2 regions of the Actinoplanes sp. NPDC020271 genome follow, and region 2 is predicted to be linked to the other one. Evidence: riboswitches for the same ligand, from Rfam matches in the RefSeq annotation. Region 2 holds a riboswitch; the other holds the start of a gene.
The links. Region 2 has a riboswitch for S-adenosylhomocysteine ahead of ahcY (adenosylhomocysteinase). Riboswitches for the same ligand answer to the same signal wherever they lie in the genome.
Positions count from the first base shown of each region.

Region 1: another riboswitch for S-adenosylhomocysteine. It lies ahead of ACH442_RS43495 (MFS transporter); the one in region 2 lies ahead of ahcY (adenosylhomocysteinase).

Region 1 is NZ_JBIRWQ010000037.1:15,522-22,479, reverse strand. It holds gene ACH442_RS43505 (hypothetical protein) at 1-1,237, shown strand, start outside; gene ACH442_RS43500 (MBL fold metallo-hydrolase) at 1,422-2,231, shown strand; S-adenosyl-L-homocysteine riboswitch at 2,430-2,506, shown strand; gene ACH442_RS43495 (MFS transporter) at 2,520-3,785, shown strand; gene ACH442_RS43490 (MarR family winged helix-turn-helix transcriptional regulator) at 3,974-4,435, shown strand; gene ACH442_RS43485 (NAD(P)-binding domain-containing protein) at 4,435-5,514, shown strand; gene ACH442_RS43480 (winged helix-turn-helix transcriptional regulator) at 5,477-5,941, opposite strand; gene ACH442_RS43475 (YrdB family protein) at 5,872-6,213, opposite strand; gene ACH442_RS43470 (PP2C family protein-serine/threonine phosphatase) at 6,815-6,958, shown strand, end outside.
Region 2 is NZ_JBIRWQ010000033.1:83,815-90,772, forward strand. It holds gene ACH442_RS42200 (RNA polymerase sigma factor) at 1-363, opposite strand, end outside; gene ACH442_RS42205 (YciI family protein) at 356-682, opposite strand; gene ACH442_RS42210 (LacI family DNA-binding transcriptional regulator) at 731-1,339, opposite strand; gene ACH442_RS42215 (hypothetical protein) at 1,437-2,315, shown strand; S-adenosyl-L-homocysteine riboswitch at 2,347-2,426, shown strand; gene ahcY (adenosylhomocysteinase) at 2,445-3,905, shown strand; gene ACH442_RS42225 (DUF4142 domain-containing protein) at 3,983-4,489, shown strand; gene ACH442_RS42230 (Na+/H+ antiporter) at 4,561-6,219, shown strand; gene ACH442_RS42235 (ABC transporter permease) at 6,315-6,958, opposite strand, start outside.

The sequences.
Region 1 (6,958 bases), on a different contig from region 2:
GTCGACGCTGGTGAACGCACTGATCGGGGAGGAGCTGGCACCGGTCGAGCTGTCCGCCGAGGTGGCGTATCGGGACGGGACCGAACCGCGGGCGTGGTGGCGTGACGCCGAGATCCCTGTGGTCCGTACCGGGTCCGGCCTGCGGCTGACGCCGGATGCCCGGCACACCGGTGGCCCCGGCGGGCGTGCCGTGGTCGAGTGGCCGAGCCGGGTGTTGCGGCGCACCGAGCTGATCGACGCGCGGGGGCCGGCGGCCGACGCGGACGCGATCCTCTACGTGACTCCGCAACTCGGCGAGGAGGAGCTGCGGACGGTGCGGGCGGCCCGCGGGCGGCTGGCACCCCCGGTGCACGTCATGATCGTCCTGTCCCGGGCCGACGCTACCGGCGGCGGGTGGGCCGACGCGCTGCTGACCGCGAAACAGATGGCCCGGCGGCGGCGGCGCGAACCGCGTACGGGAATGGTCTCTCAAGATCTTTTGGCAGTGTCCCCGCTGATCGCGGCGGCGGCGCGAACCCTCGCCGGCGAGGAGTTCGCGGTGATCGCCGCGCTGGCCGCCCTGCCGAAGGCCGAGTCCGAGCCGCACCTGCTCTCCACCGACCGGTTCACCGCGGCCACGGCCCTGGCCCCGGTCGACGCGCAGCGCCGGGTCCGGCTCCTGCAACGGTTCGGGCTCGGCGGCGTCCGGCTGGCGCTGACCCTCGCCCGGACCGGCAGTGACACCCCCGCCGCGCTCGCCGAACGACTCCAGGAGCACAGCGGGCTCAAGGAGCTGCAGGCCTCGATCGCGACGCTGTTCACCGCCCGCCGGCCGGTGCTGCGGGCCCGGGCGGCGTTGACCACCCTGGACCGGTTGCTCCGCACGCACCGTAACCCGGCCGCCGGGAATCTGCTCGCCCAGCTCGAACTGCTCGTCGCCGAAGCCCACGAGCTGCGGGAACTGCGGCTGCTGTCCGCCCTGCGGTCCGGCCGTGTCACCGTGCCCCGCGACCACGCGGTCGACGCGGCGCGGCTGCTCGGCGGCTCCGGCACCAGCGTCGGCGAACGCCTCGGCATGTCCCCGGACGCCACCGCCGCCGAGACCTGGGCCGCGGCGCGGGCGGCGGGCGAGCGGTGGCGCGGCCTGGCTCACGGCCGCACGCTGACCCCGGCCGCGCGTCGCGCCGCCGAAACCGTCCTGGCCAGTTCCGACCTGATCGCCGACCGGCTCGACCGGCTCGCCGCGCCGATCTCGTGATCCGAGGCGACCGGACCGGCTGCCGGCGCCCCGGACCCACGTCGAGGCGCGCCCGGCTCCGGGCTCGTTCTCGCGCTCGGCAACGACAGGCACCGGTACCCGGGCGCCGTCGGGCTCGTTCGAAGTAAGGGCACCTGAAAGTGCCTTCTGTCCGGTCGCTCCTTACGGACCTAGCGTCGGCGACATGAGCGAGCACCGGATTCACACGTTCACCGCCGGCGAGGCGGGACTGTTCGTCAACAGCTACCTGGTGGAGAGTGACGACGGCGTCGTGCTGGTCGACGCGAGTCTGCTGCTCTCCGACTCACGGGCGCTGGCGGAGCGCGTCGCGGAGGTGGGCAAGCCGCTGCTCGGGGTCTTCGTCACGCACGCGCACCCGGATCATTTCAACGGGTTGCCGGTCGTCGCGGGCGACGGGGTGCCCGTCTACGCGTCGGCGGAGGTCGCGGACACGATCGCCCGGATCGCGGAGCCGAAGCGGGCGCAGTGGCAGCCGGTCTACGGGGACGAGTGGCCGGACAAGCACCGGGTTCCGGACCACCGGCTGTCCGACGGGGAGGTGGTCGACCTGGCCGGGCTGCGGTTCACGCTGCACACGGCCGGGGCGGCGGAGAGCCACGCCGACTCCTACGTCGTACTGGATGATCGGGTCTTTATTGGTGATCTTGCGTTTCCCGGGGTGCACTCCTACACCGCGGACGGGCACACCGGTGACTGGCTCGCGACGCTGGATCGCCTGGTCACCGAGCTGGAGGGGCGGACGCTGCTGCCCGGTCACGGGACGCCGGGCGGCGTGGAACTGCTCGTCGAGCAGCGGCGTTACCTGACGGCGTATCGGGAAGCGGTCACCCGGCTGGCCGGAGGAGCGCCGAGCCTGACCGGCGAGCAGCGGGAGCGCCTGACCGCGGAGATGACCGAGTTCCTGCCCGGTGCGCCGCTGACCTGGATGATCGGGCTCGGCGCGGACGCGGTCGCGGCCGAGCTGGCCGGCTGAGCCGCGCCCGGCACGAGAACGAGACGGCGAAGACGGGCCAGGCCACCTCCGCGGTGTCCCGGGGACCGCGGAGGCACCACCCCCGGACCGGCCCGATTTCCCAGGTCACCTCGCTGATCCGGACCAGCGTTCCACCGCACGCGACGACACTCTTACCGAGTTGCGCATCGGCTGAGCGCCGTCATACGGTCGGGGTGGCCGGTTGAGAGGCGCTGCGACGGACCACGGTCCGCCACGCTCAGCCGGTTTCTCCGACGCAAGGGCGCCTCCTGATCAGGGGAGGCGTCGATGGCGCGGCCGATGAACCATCCTTCACCCCGCAGCGGGCCCGAAGCGGCCGGCGCTGCGGGCCCCGGCCACGCCGAGAAAGGCTCGATCGTCGGGTTGCTGACCTTGACCGGGGCGGCGTTCCTGTCGGTCACGGTGGAGATGCTGCCGACCGGGTTGTTGCCCGCGATCAGCGACAGTCTCCACGTGCCGGTTTCCCGGGCCGGGTTGCTGGTCACGGCGTACGCGCTGATGGTCGCTCTTCTCGCGGCCCCGCTGGGCGCCTGGACCGCCCGGTTCCCCCGCCGTCCGCTGCTCGTCGCGGCCCTCGGCGGGTACGCGATCAGTGCTGTGATCAGCGCGCTCGCCGGCAACTTCGCGGTGGCGCTGGCCGCGCGGATCGCCGGTGGAACCATGCACGCGCTGTTCTGGGCGATCGCCGTCGGCTACGCGGTCCGCCTGGTCCCGCCCGGTAGCACCGGCCGCGCCGCCACGTTCGTCTTCGGTGGCGGCACGATCGCGTTCGTGGCCGGTGTCCCGGCCGGCACGTCGTTGGGTGAACTCGTCGGCTGGCGGCTCGCGTTCGGGCTGCTCGCCGGCTCGTTCGTGGTGCTGGCGCTGGCCCTGCGGTGGCTGCTCCCGGCGTTTCCGGGCTCGGCCGCCGGCACTTCCGCCGGCCTCTCGCGGGTGTTGCGCACGCCCGGTATCGGAACGGTCGTGGCCGTGACCGTCGTGCTCTGCCTGGGCTTCTACGGGTTCTACACCTACGTGGCGACGTTCCTGCGCCATGCCGGTGTCCCGGAGAGCGCGGTCGGGCCGTCGCTGCTGGCCTACGGCGTGACCAACGGCATCGGGATCTTCCTCGGCGGGGTTCTCGCCGACCGCCGGCCCCGGCGGTCGATGCTGATCGCGGTCTCCGGGCTGACCGCCGCCCTGGGCCTGGCCGCTGCCGCGAGCGGGGTGGTGCCGGCGGTGCTGGCGCTGGCCGCGTGCGGGCTGGCGTTCGGCACGATGCCGGTGTTCCTGCAGGCGGCGGCGTTGCGGGTGGCGCCCGAGGCGCCGGACGCCGCGTCCGGGCTGACCACGTCGGCGTTCAACGTCGGGATCGGCGGGGGAGCGCTGCTCGGCGCGACCGTTCTTGATCACGCGGGGATCAGTGCGGTTCCGGCGGTCGGGGCGGGGCTCGCGGTCTGCGGCCTGGTGATCGTGCTGTTCGGAGGGCGTGCGGCCTTCACCGGAGATGTCCGCTCAGGCCGGCGACGGGGCGCGGGCGCGCCGGACAACTGACCGCTCAGGATCGGGCGTGCGCGCGATGTCGCGCACCCGCCGCACACCGGGAACAGCCCAGAACGCCGACTCCGTCGCGAGCTCGGCCGGCCCCGGAGGGCGGTGTATCGCCGAGCACAGATCCGTCCGGAAGTGGACGACCGGATCACCCGCGCCATATCGTTGACACGTCAATCAGGGAGGCGCGCATGGCCGGTCAACGGAAGCTGCCCACACGCGACGAGCTGCGCGTCTGGCGCGACTTCGTCGAGACCACCGAGTCGCTGCGCGGCCGCCTCGCCGCCCGGCTGCAGACCGACACCGGCCTCTCCACCGGCGACTACACCGTGCTGCTCGCGCTCAGCGAGGCCGACGGCGGCCGCCTGCGCTCCTCCGACCTGGCGGCCGGCATCGGCTGGGAGCGCAGCCGCCTCTCGCACCACCTCGGCCGGATGGAGAAACGCGGCCTGATCCGCCGCGAGGAGTGTGTCACCGACAGCCGCGGCGCCGAGGTCGTGCTCGCGCCCGACGGCAACGACGCCTTCCGCGCGGCGACCGTCCCGCACCTGCAGGCCGTCCGCGAACTGTTCGTCGACGCGCTGACCCCGGCCCAGCTGGCCGCCGCCGGGGAGATCGCCGCCGCGCTGCGCCGGCATCTGGAAAGTGCCTGATGCGCCGCGCATCCGTGGTCGTCATCGGCGGTGGCCAGGCCGGGCTCTCCGCCGCCTACCACCTCAAGAGGCGCGGCTTCGCCGACGCATCCCAAGATCAAGACCAATCTGCGCGTACGTTCATAGTCCTCGACGCGGCCCCGACCGCCGGCGGCGCGTGGAGCCGGCGGTGGGAGTCGCTGCGCATGGCGACCGTCAACGGGATCTTCGACCTGCCACGCTTCCCGAAGCCCGCGATCGACCCCGAGGAGCCGAGCCGGACCGCGGTGCCGCGTTACTTCGCGGCCTTCGAGCGCGCGGAGGGGCTGCCGATTCTGCGGCCGGTGACGGTTCACGCCGTACGGGAAGCGGGTCTTGATCTTGTTGTTGAGTCGGACGCGGGGGAGTGGACCACGCAGGCGGTGATCAACGCGACCGGGACGTGGACGAACCCGGTGCTGCCGCGCTATCCCGGGCAGGAGACGTTCCGGGGGCGGCAGTTGCACACACGCGACTACGGGTCGGCGTCGGAGTTCGCGGGCAAGCGGGTCGCGGTCGTCGGCGGCGGAATCTCGGCGGTGCAGCTGCTCGAGGAGATCTCGCGGGTCGCGACGACGTTCTGGTATACGCGGCGCGAGCCGTTCTTCCGCGCCGACGGGTTCGAGCCCGAGGTCGCCGGCCGCGAGACGATCGCCAAGGTCATCGCCGACGTCGAAGCGGGACGGCCGACCGGCAGCGTGGTGTCCTACACCGGGCTGGCGTGGACGCCCTACGCGCTCGCGGCCAGGGAACGCGGCGCGCTGGAACGGCGACCGATGTTCACGGCCGTCGAACCGGCCGGGGTGCGCGAGGCCGACGGCTCGTTCACCGAGGTCGACGTCATCCTGTGGGCGACCGGGTTCAAGGCGGCGCTCGCCCACCTCGACCCGTTGCACCTGCGCAACGCCGACGGCGGCATCCGGATGGCAGGCACCCAGGTCGCCGCCGACCCCCGCATCCACCTGATCGGTTTCGGACCGTCGCAGTCGACAGTCGGGGCCAACCGAGCCGGCCGGGAGGCGGTCACCGCGCTGCTGCGTCGTATGACTCCCGTGCCTTGAGGATGTCGTCCATCCGCTCGTAGGCCCAGCTGCGGATCCCGCCGACGACACCGAGCAGGCTCTGACCGAGATCGGTCAACTCATACTCCACCTTCGGCGGGATCGTCGGGAAGACGGTCCGCGTGACCGGGCCGTCCCGCTCCAGGCCGCGCAGGACCGTGGTCAGCACCTTCTGGTTGAGGCCCTGGATCCGGGTCTGCAGCGCGGAGAAGCGGGCCGGGCCCTCCTCCAGCGCGTGGATCACCAGCAGCGTCCACTTGTCACCGACCCGGTCGACGACCTGACGGGTCGGCCAGTGCCTGCGTCCCGCGTCGACGCTCCCACCCGCCGTGACAGCTCCATCAGGCCGGAAGAGGCTCAGTGATCGACGACCGATTTGCTGAGCAGGGCAATGGCGATGTTGATCACCACGATCATGGCGAAACAAGTAGCTGTCGCGCGATTCCCCACCGCATACAGCGCCAGCGTGGCCGAGCCGAATACGAGCCCCTTCACCACGAGTACACCGACGAGCGGCAATGAGACCGTTGCCTTGGGCGAAGCGAACAGCCCCCACACGATCGCCGCCAGCAGGGGCGCTCCGACGGCAAGCGCGACCTTGGCCGCGACGCCGGGGCCTGCTTTGAAACCCCAGTAGCCCAGTGCGGCCAGTGCCACCAGTTCGAGAAGAAAGGCCAGTAGGTCGTTGACATGCCTCATGAAGTCCGTCGCATCTCCTCGTTCAGGACCACCGAGCTTTCACCCACCCGATCCCGCGGACCGGCGGGGGCCACACCCCGATGGGAGGGCTCCAGGCAGGACATCGGATCGCCCGGGACCCAGCGTCCCCGCCGGCGCGATCGCCATCCTGTCTTACGCGCGATCTTGTTGTCCAGCAGGACCTTCGGTCACCCCACCGCGACCGAGATCGATGCCCCCGAAGTTGCTGAGGCCTCACCACGGGCGGCGCCGCCAGGACCCCGGCACGGGCCGCGGTGGCGCTGCCCGTCCGGGCGCAGCCGGGGGAGGTGCGGGCCGGGCCGGGCGGGTGGCTCAGGGTGACCGAGGGCGGCAGATCATCTGCGCGACCCGGAATGTGGGGGTCCGGTACGCCACCGGAAGCTCGGCGTGATGACCGACGCGCAGGTCAGACACGGTGCCGACCGCAGGTTCCGGAGCCCGGTCCCGCACGATTGGTGGCGGCCCGGACGCAACACGTGGGCGGTCGGCCTGCGCCGTGCCGATCACAGGTTCGTGGCGGACCGTCCGGGTAGGTGCGCGCCCGGGCCCGCGGTTGGAAGATAAGGCGATGCTCGCGTCAATGGAGGCCGTTCGCCGGCTCATGGATCTGCGGCACCGTGGTCGCGCCGAGGATCTGCCCGACGTGCTCGCGGTGGCTGCCCCGCTGCTGGACGCGGAGTCGGCCACCGTGCTGCTCGTCGATTACGCCCAGGTGGGCCTGCAC
Region 2 (6,958 bases):
CGCGACAGTACGGAGGGTGAGGGCCACCCGGGACTCCATCGCCAGCGCCGGATGGCAGCACGTGAAGATCAGCCGCAGCCGGTCGTCGCCCTGCGGCGGGGGCTCGTGATCCTGCAACAGGGCCAGATCCCGCAACTTCCGGTCGGCCATCGCGGCCCGCCGGAGCTGATCGATCGCGCGATTCCGGGCGGCCGTCATCAGCCAGCCGCCCGGATTCGCCGGCATCCCGTCGCGCGGCCACCGGGCCAGCGCCGACTCGACCGCGTCCATCGCGCAGTCCTCGGCGAGCTGCCAGTCACCGGTGAGCCGGATCAGCGTCGCGACGACCTTGCCGTACGCCTCCCGGAAGACGGGCTCATTCACCGTGGTACGGCCGCAGCTCCAGCCGCCCGGACCAGGCCATCGGGTGCCTGCGGGCCACCTCGATCGCCTCGTCGAGGTCGGCGCACTCCAGGATGTCGAAGCCCACGATCACCTCTTTGGTCTCGGCGAACGGGCCGTCGGTGAGCAGCAGCTCGCCGCCACGAACCCGGACCGTGGTCGCCGCCTCCGGACTGACCAGCTGATTGCCCAGCACCCGGCGGCCGTTGGCGTCGTTCTCGGCCACCCACTCGAAGATGTCGGGAGCCTCCAGTTCGGTCTCCGGCTCGGTGTCGGTGCAGACGAACATCATGTACTTCATGGTGTCCCTTTCGTTGGTCTCATCCCGATGACGAACGGCCACACCGTTTCAGGACACCGGGATGTTGAAAGGCGTGATTATTTTTACGGCAGCCCGTGGAAACGCCGGCCCGGGATCCTCGTGCAGCACCGCGTTGATCCGGTGCGCCCGGAGCAGCGGCAGATTCTCCCCGTCCAGGCCGTGCGCCACGAACACGTCGTAATTGCGGTTCTCGGCCTCGAACGCCGCGACCACCTCGGCACAGCCACCGCTGCGCGGCACGTAGACGGCCCGTACCGCCCGTGTCCCGGCCAGCGTGCCCCGCACCTGATCCGGACCGGTCACCTGATGCAGCCGCCGGGCCGGGCCGAGCACCTTGCGGAAGCCGTCGATCCGCTGCTCGGTGCCCGTTCCCGCGACCACCAGCACGTCTCCGGCCCGGTCGTGCAGCCACTGCTCGACCAGATAGGCCGCGGTCTGCCCGGCCTCGCCATCGAGTGCCGCCCGTTTCGCCGGGCCGATCGCCACGAACTCGCGGTCCAGGGCCGCGATCGCCTGGTGCACCTGGCGAGCCGTGCTCTCCCGGACACCACCACGCTGGTGCAGCACCCGGTCGACGGTGGCCGGGCTCAGGCCGGCTCGCGTGGCGATCTCCCGGATCGGGTGGGGGTGCTTCACGACGTACAGGATGATGGGTTCTTGAGGTGGCATGGAAGGTCTTTGATGTTTTCTCATCCCATCACGTGACCGGTGGAACCGTCGCTAGGCTCCCGGGGTGCGCGTGATCTCCCGCCGGACCGACGCCGGCATCGAAGTGTTCTCCGAAGATCTGGAGTCCTCCCGGGTCTTCCCCGTGCCGCCCGGTTTCTGGGGCTGGTCGGCCCCCTCGACCAGGGATGCCCTGGTCTACGCGACCGGGGACTCGGCGGTGATCCGGATCGATCCGGACGGCCGCGAGCAGTGGCGTCTCGATCTCGGCACCGAGGCGTCGAACGGCCAGGCGGCCATGATCGCGGTCCAGTTCTCCGCCGACGACGCGAAGGTCTGGGTCTACGCGCCGGACGGGATGCCGGGGCACGACGCCTGGATCGTGCTCGACGCGACCACCGGCGAGGTCGAGAGCCGGCGATCGCTGGCGGCCGCGGGACAGGGCGCGGAGCACTTCCCGCTCCGCGACGGCCGCATGCTGCTCGACGTCGGCGAGGGTCAGGACGGCTCGCTGATCTTCCTCGCCGGGCCGGAGGGCGAGCCGCACGACTACGGATGGTCGGACCGGGTGCTGATCGACGTCTCACCGGACGAGCGCCAGTTCATGACGATCGACCACGACGGCCAGGCCGACGTGGCGCTGCACGCGTTCCCCGGCGGCGAGGTGCTCACCCGGCTCACGGTCGCGGACTTCGGCGAGGATCCCGAGGTCGGCGTGATCGAGTGGACCGGTGGTTACCTCGACGCGGAGACCGCCATCGTGGTCGTCTACGGCGAGGACGAGGAATCGGACGGCCCGTGGTGGCGGCACTACCGGGTCGGCACCCGCACCGGCGAGGTGCTGGGTGACCTGGGCATCGTCACGATCGACGAGAACGACCTGCAGCCGCTGGGGGACGGCACCTTCGTCGTCACTGATACCGACGGAACCCTCAGGCGCATGTGATCAAGCGCCGAAGAAGATAAAGTAGTTACGCCTATCCGAGAGGCGCTGCAACGGACAACGGAGTCCGCCACGCTCGGGTGCGGTGTGTTGACGTAAGGGCGCCTCCTGAGAGGGAGGAGCCCTCTTTTCATGAGCGACAAACTTCGATCCGTCAACGGTCTCGACTTCGCGATCGCCGACATCAACCTGGCCGAGGCCGGCCGTCACCAGCTGCGGCTGGCCGAGCACGAGATGCCGGGCCTGATGTCGCTGCGCGAGGAGTTCGGCGACTCGAAGCCGCTGACCGGCGCCCGGATCGCCGGTTCGCTGCACATGACCGTGCAGACCGCGGTCCTGATCGAGACGCTGGTCGCGCTCGGCGCCGAGGTCCGCTGGGTGTCCTGCAACATCTTCTCCACGCAGGACGAGGCGGCCGCCGCGGTCGTCGTCGGCCGTGAGGGCACCGTCGACGCCCCGGCCGGCGTCCCGGTCTTCGCCTGGAAGGGCGAGTCCCTGGAGGAGTACTGGTGGGCCACCACCCAGCTCTTCGACTTCGGCAACGGCCAGGGTCCGAACATGATCCTGGACGACGGCGGCGACGCCACCCTGCTGGTGCACAAGGGTGTCGAGTTCGAGGCGGCCGGCGCGGTCCCGTCGACGACGGAGAACGACAGCCACGAGTACTCGATCATTCTGGACACCCTGCGGGCCAGCCTGGCCGAGGACCCGCAGCGGTTCACCAAGATCGCGTCGGAGATCCGCGGCGTGACCGAGGAGACCACCACCGGTGTGGCCCGGCTCTACAAGCTGGCCAAGGAGGGCACGCTGCTCTTCCCGGCGATCAACGTCAACGACGCGGTCACCAAGAGCAAGTTCGACAACAAGTACGGTATCCGGCACTCCCTGGTCGACGGCCTGAACCGCGCGACCGACGTGATGCTGGGCGGCAAGCTCGCGCTGGTCTGTGGTTACGGTGACGTCGGCAAGGGCGCGGCGGAGACGCTGCGTGGCCAGGGCGCCCGCGTCGTGGTGACCGAGGTCGACCCGATCTGCGCGCTGCAGGCGGCGATGGACGGTCTGCAGGTCGCGCGGATCGAGGACGTGGTCGGCGAGGCCGACATCTTCGTGACCACGACCGGTGGCACCGACATCATCACGGTCGAGCACCTGTCGGCGATGAAGCACAACGCGATCGTCGGCAACGTCGGTCACTTCGACGACGAGATCGACATGGCCGGGCTGAACAAGGTCGCGGGCATCGAGAAGATCGAGATCAAGCCGCAGGTGCACGAGTGGCGCTTCCCGGACGGGCACTCGGTGATCGTGCTCTCCGAGGGTCGCCTGATGAACCTGGGCAACGCCACGGGTCACCCCAGCTTCGTGATGTCGGCGTCGTTCACCAACCAGGTGATGGCCCAGATCGAGCTGTGGACCAAGCCGGGTGAGTACGAGAAGCAGGTCTTCGTTCTCCCGAAGCACCTGGACGAGAAGGTCGCGCGCCTGCACCTGGACGCGCTGGGCGTGAAGCTGACCACGCTGACCAAGAAGCAGGCGGAGTACCTGGGCGTGGACGTCGAGGGTCCGTTCAAGCCGGAGCACTACCGCTACTGAGGTATAAGCAGTAAATAGTCCCCCTATGTCGGATTAGGCGCAGCTAGCCTGCTCCTACCGACATAGGGGGTTTTGCTATGACACTTCGACGTCTCGCGACAGTCCTCACCGTGGTCGCAGCGCTGGTCGCACCGGCCACGGCCGCCACGGCGGTCCGCCGCCTGGATCCGGACGCCGCCTTCCTGCGCACCGCCCACCAGGGCAATCTCGCCCAGATCGCGCTCGGCCGGATCACCGCCCGTAAGGCCACCAGCCCGGCTCTGCGGCGGCTCGGCGCCCGTTTCGCCGCCGACAGCGCCCGCCTCGACCAGGCTGTCCGGGCGACCGCGCAGCGCCTGGACGTCCCGCTGGACCCGGAGCCGAACAGCACCGTTGCGCAGAGCGTGATGGTCTACCGCTCCACCCCGGACGCCGAGTTCGACCAGCTCTTCGTCTCCAGCCAGACCATGCTGCACGAACGGGCGGCCCGGGTGGTCCGCGCGGAACTCACCGACGGTGACGAGGCCGCCGTGCGTCAGCTCGCCCGCCGCGCGCTGGCCGTCGTCCGGGGGCACCGTGCCTCGCTGGGTCATTTCGGTCAGTAATCCGCCGGTAATCCCGATCACGTCATCCACCTGCCACAACTGTGTGACCGGGAATAGCGAAGAATAGGGAGATGAGCCACGAGGAGACCCTTCTTTTCGGTCTGGGGGCCATCGCGATCATCGTGCTGGTCCACTGGATCACCGGGAAGACCGGCCTGCCCGCCGCCGTCCTGCTGACTGTTGCCGGCATCATTTACGCGTTCCTGCCCGGCCAGAATTTCGAGATCGAACCCGACGTGATCTTCACGTTCCTCCTGCCGCCGCTGCTCTACAACGCGGCGCTGGATTCTTCACTTATCGACATCCGCCGCAATCTACGCACCGTGATCAGCCTTTCGGTCGCCCTGGTGATCGTCACCGCGTTCCTGGTCGGCCTCGGGCTCTCGCTCGTGGTCGGCGGCGTCACCCTGGCCGCCGGGATCGCCCTGGGCGCGGCCGTGGCGCCTCCCGATCCGGTCGCCGCGCTGGCCGTCGGCCGCAAGGCCGGCCTGCCGCCGCGGCTGATCACCCTGATCCAGGGCGAGGGCCTGCTCAACGACGCGACCGCGCTGACCATCCTGCTGGTGGCCCAGCAGGTCGCCGTCGGCAAGGAGGAGTTCACCTTCTCCAACACGGCCGGGAAGTTCCTGGTGATGGCGGCGGGCGGCGTGGTCGTCGGCGTCGCGGTCGCCTATCTCGTCCGGTTCCTGCGGGTGCTGCGCGCCGACCCGCTGACCGCCAACGCGATCTCGCTGATCACCCCGATGGCCGCGTTCCTGGCGGCCGAGCACTTCCACCTCTCCGGTGTGCTGGCGGTCGTGGTGGCCGGCCTGATCATCGGGCACGACACCCCGCGGTACGCGACCGGCGCCAGCCGGCTGCAGACCGCCGCTGTCTGGCGACTGATCGACTTCCTGCTCGAGGGCGCGGTCTTCCTGCTGATCGGCGTCCAGATGCGCAAGGTGCTGGACGAGCTCCACGAGTACAAGACCAGCACGATCGTGATCGCGGTCAGTGTCACGCTCGCCGTGGTCCTGCTGCTGCGCCCGATCTGGCTGCTGCTCACCCAATTGTTGCCGCGCTCGCTGCACACCCGGCTGGGCGGCGAGGACGAGGACGACGAACTGGAGGACCTGCCGAAGGCCAAGCGCCGGGAGAAATCGCTCGGCGGGCGGGAGTCGGTCGCGCTGAGCTGGGCCGGCACCCGCGGCGTGATCACGCTCGCCGCGGTCTACAGCTTGAACACCAACATCCCGAACCGCGGTCTGCTGGCGTTCTGCGCGTTCGCGGTGGTGCTGGTCACGCTGATCGGCCAGGGCCTGACGTTCGCGCCGCTGGTCAAGTGGCTGGGCCTGCGGGCGAACCAGACCGACAAGGCGCGGCTGCGCAACGAGGCCCGCTCGGCCGCGGTGCGGGCCGCGCTGAACCGGCTCGACGACATCCAGGGCGAGCAGCACGACAACGTCGAGGACGAGGCGATGGAGACCATGCGCAAGCAGCTCCAGATCCGCCTCGACCGCTACCGGCACCGGCTCGACCTGCTGGAACAGGTCGACACCCCGGAGTTGCCGCCGTCACCGCAGTACGAGGCGGCGCTGATGGTCCGCCAGGCCGTGATCGACGCCGAGCGCGAGGAACTGCTGCGCTGGCGCGACGCCGGCCGACTCGACGACGAGAACCTGCGGGTGCTCAACCGCGAGTTGGACCATGAGGAACTGGTCCTGCCGAAACGCGGCAAGTTGTCGCACTGACCTGTCGATCCGGCCTGCGGCAACGCCGCCGGACGGCTGGTTCGCACCGTGGTTGTTCGTGCCTTGAAACCACGGTGCGAACCAGCCGATGCGCGTCACGCGGGGATGTCGCGACGCCGCAGGGCGGTCAGTCCCGCCGCGCCGATCAAGAGCGCAATCAAGATCAACACAATTTCCGGTACGGCCGAGAAGCTCGCCGCCGGCAACTGCGGCACGTGCGTGAAGGGCGACACGTCCATCGCCCACTGCGGAAACTCCAGCAGTGGCCCGACCAGCAGGATCAGCAGACTCAAGGCCACCGTCGCCCACGCCACCGCGGCGAACCGTGGCAACGCCCCGACCAGCAGCACGGCCACCGCGCCCAGCACCCAGACCGCCGGCAGTTGCGCCATCGCGGCCCCCAGCACGGGCCCTGAGTCGCCGAAGGTCATGCCGGCCAGCGCGCCCTGCGCGGCCATCGCCACGGCCGGGCCGAGCAGCACGAAGAGCAGGTGGCTCGCGGCCCACGAGGTACGCCCGACGGCAGTTCCGAGAATCAACTCGGCGTGCCCGTTCTGCTCCTCGTCGCGCATCCGGAGCGCCGCCTGGATCGCGTAGAGCGAGATGATCAACGCGCAGGTCCCGGTCGTCGACGCGAAGTAGGCGTCGGTGATCGACCCGGAACCGCCGATCTTGCTGAACGTGTCGGCCACGCTGCTGCTGGTCTCGGCGAGCTGCACCACGCTCGTGCCGACCCCGC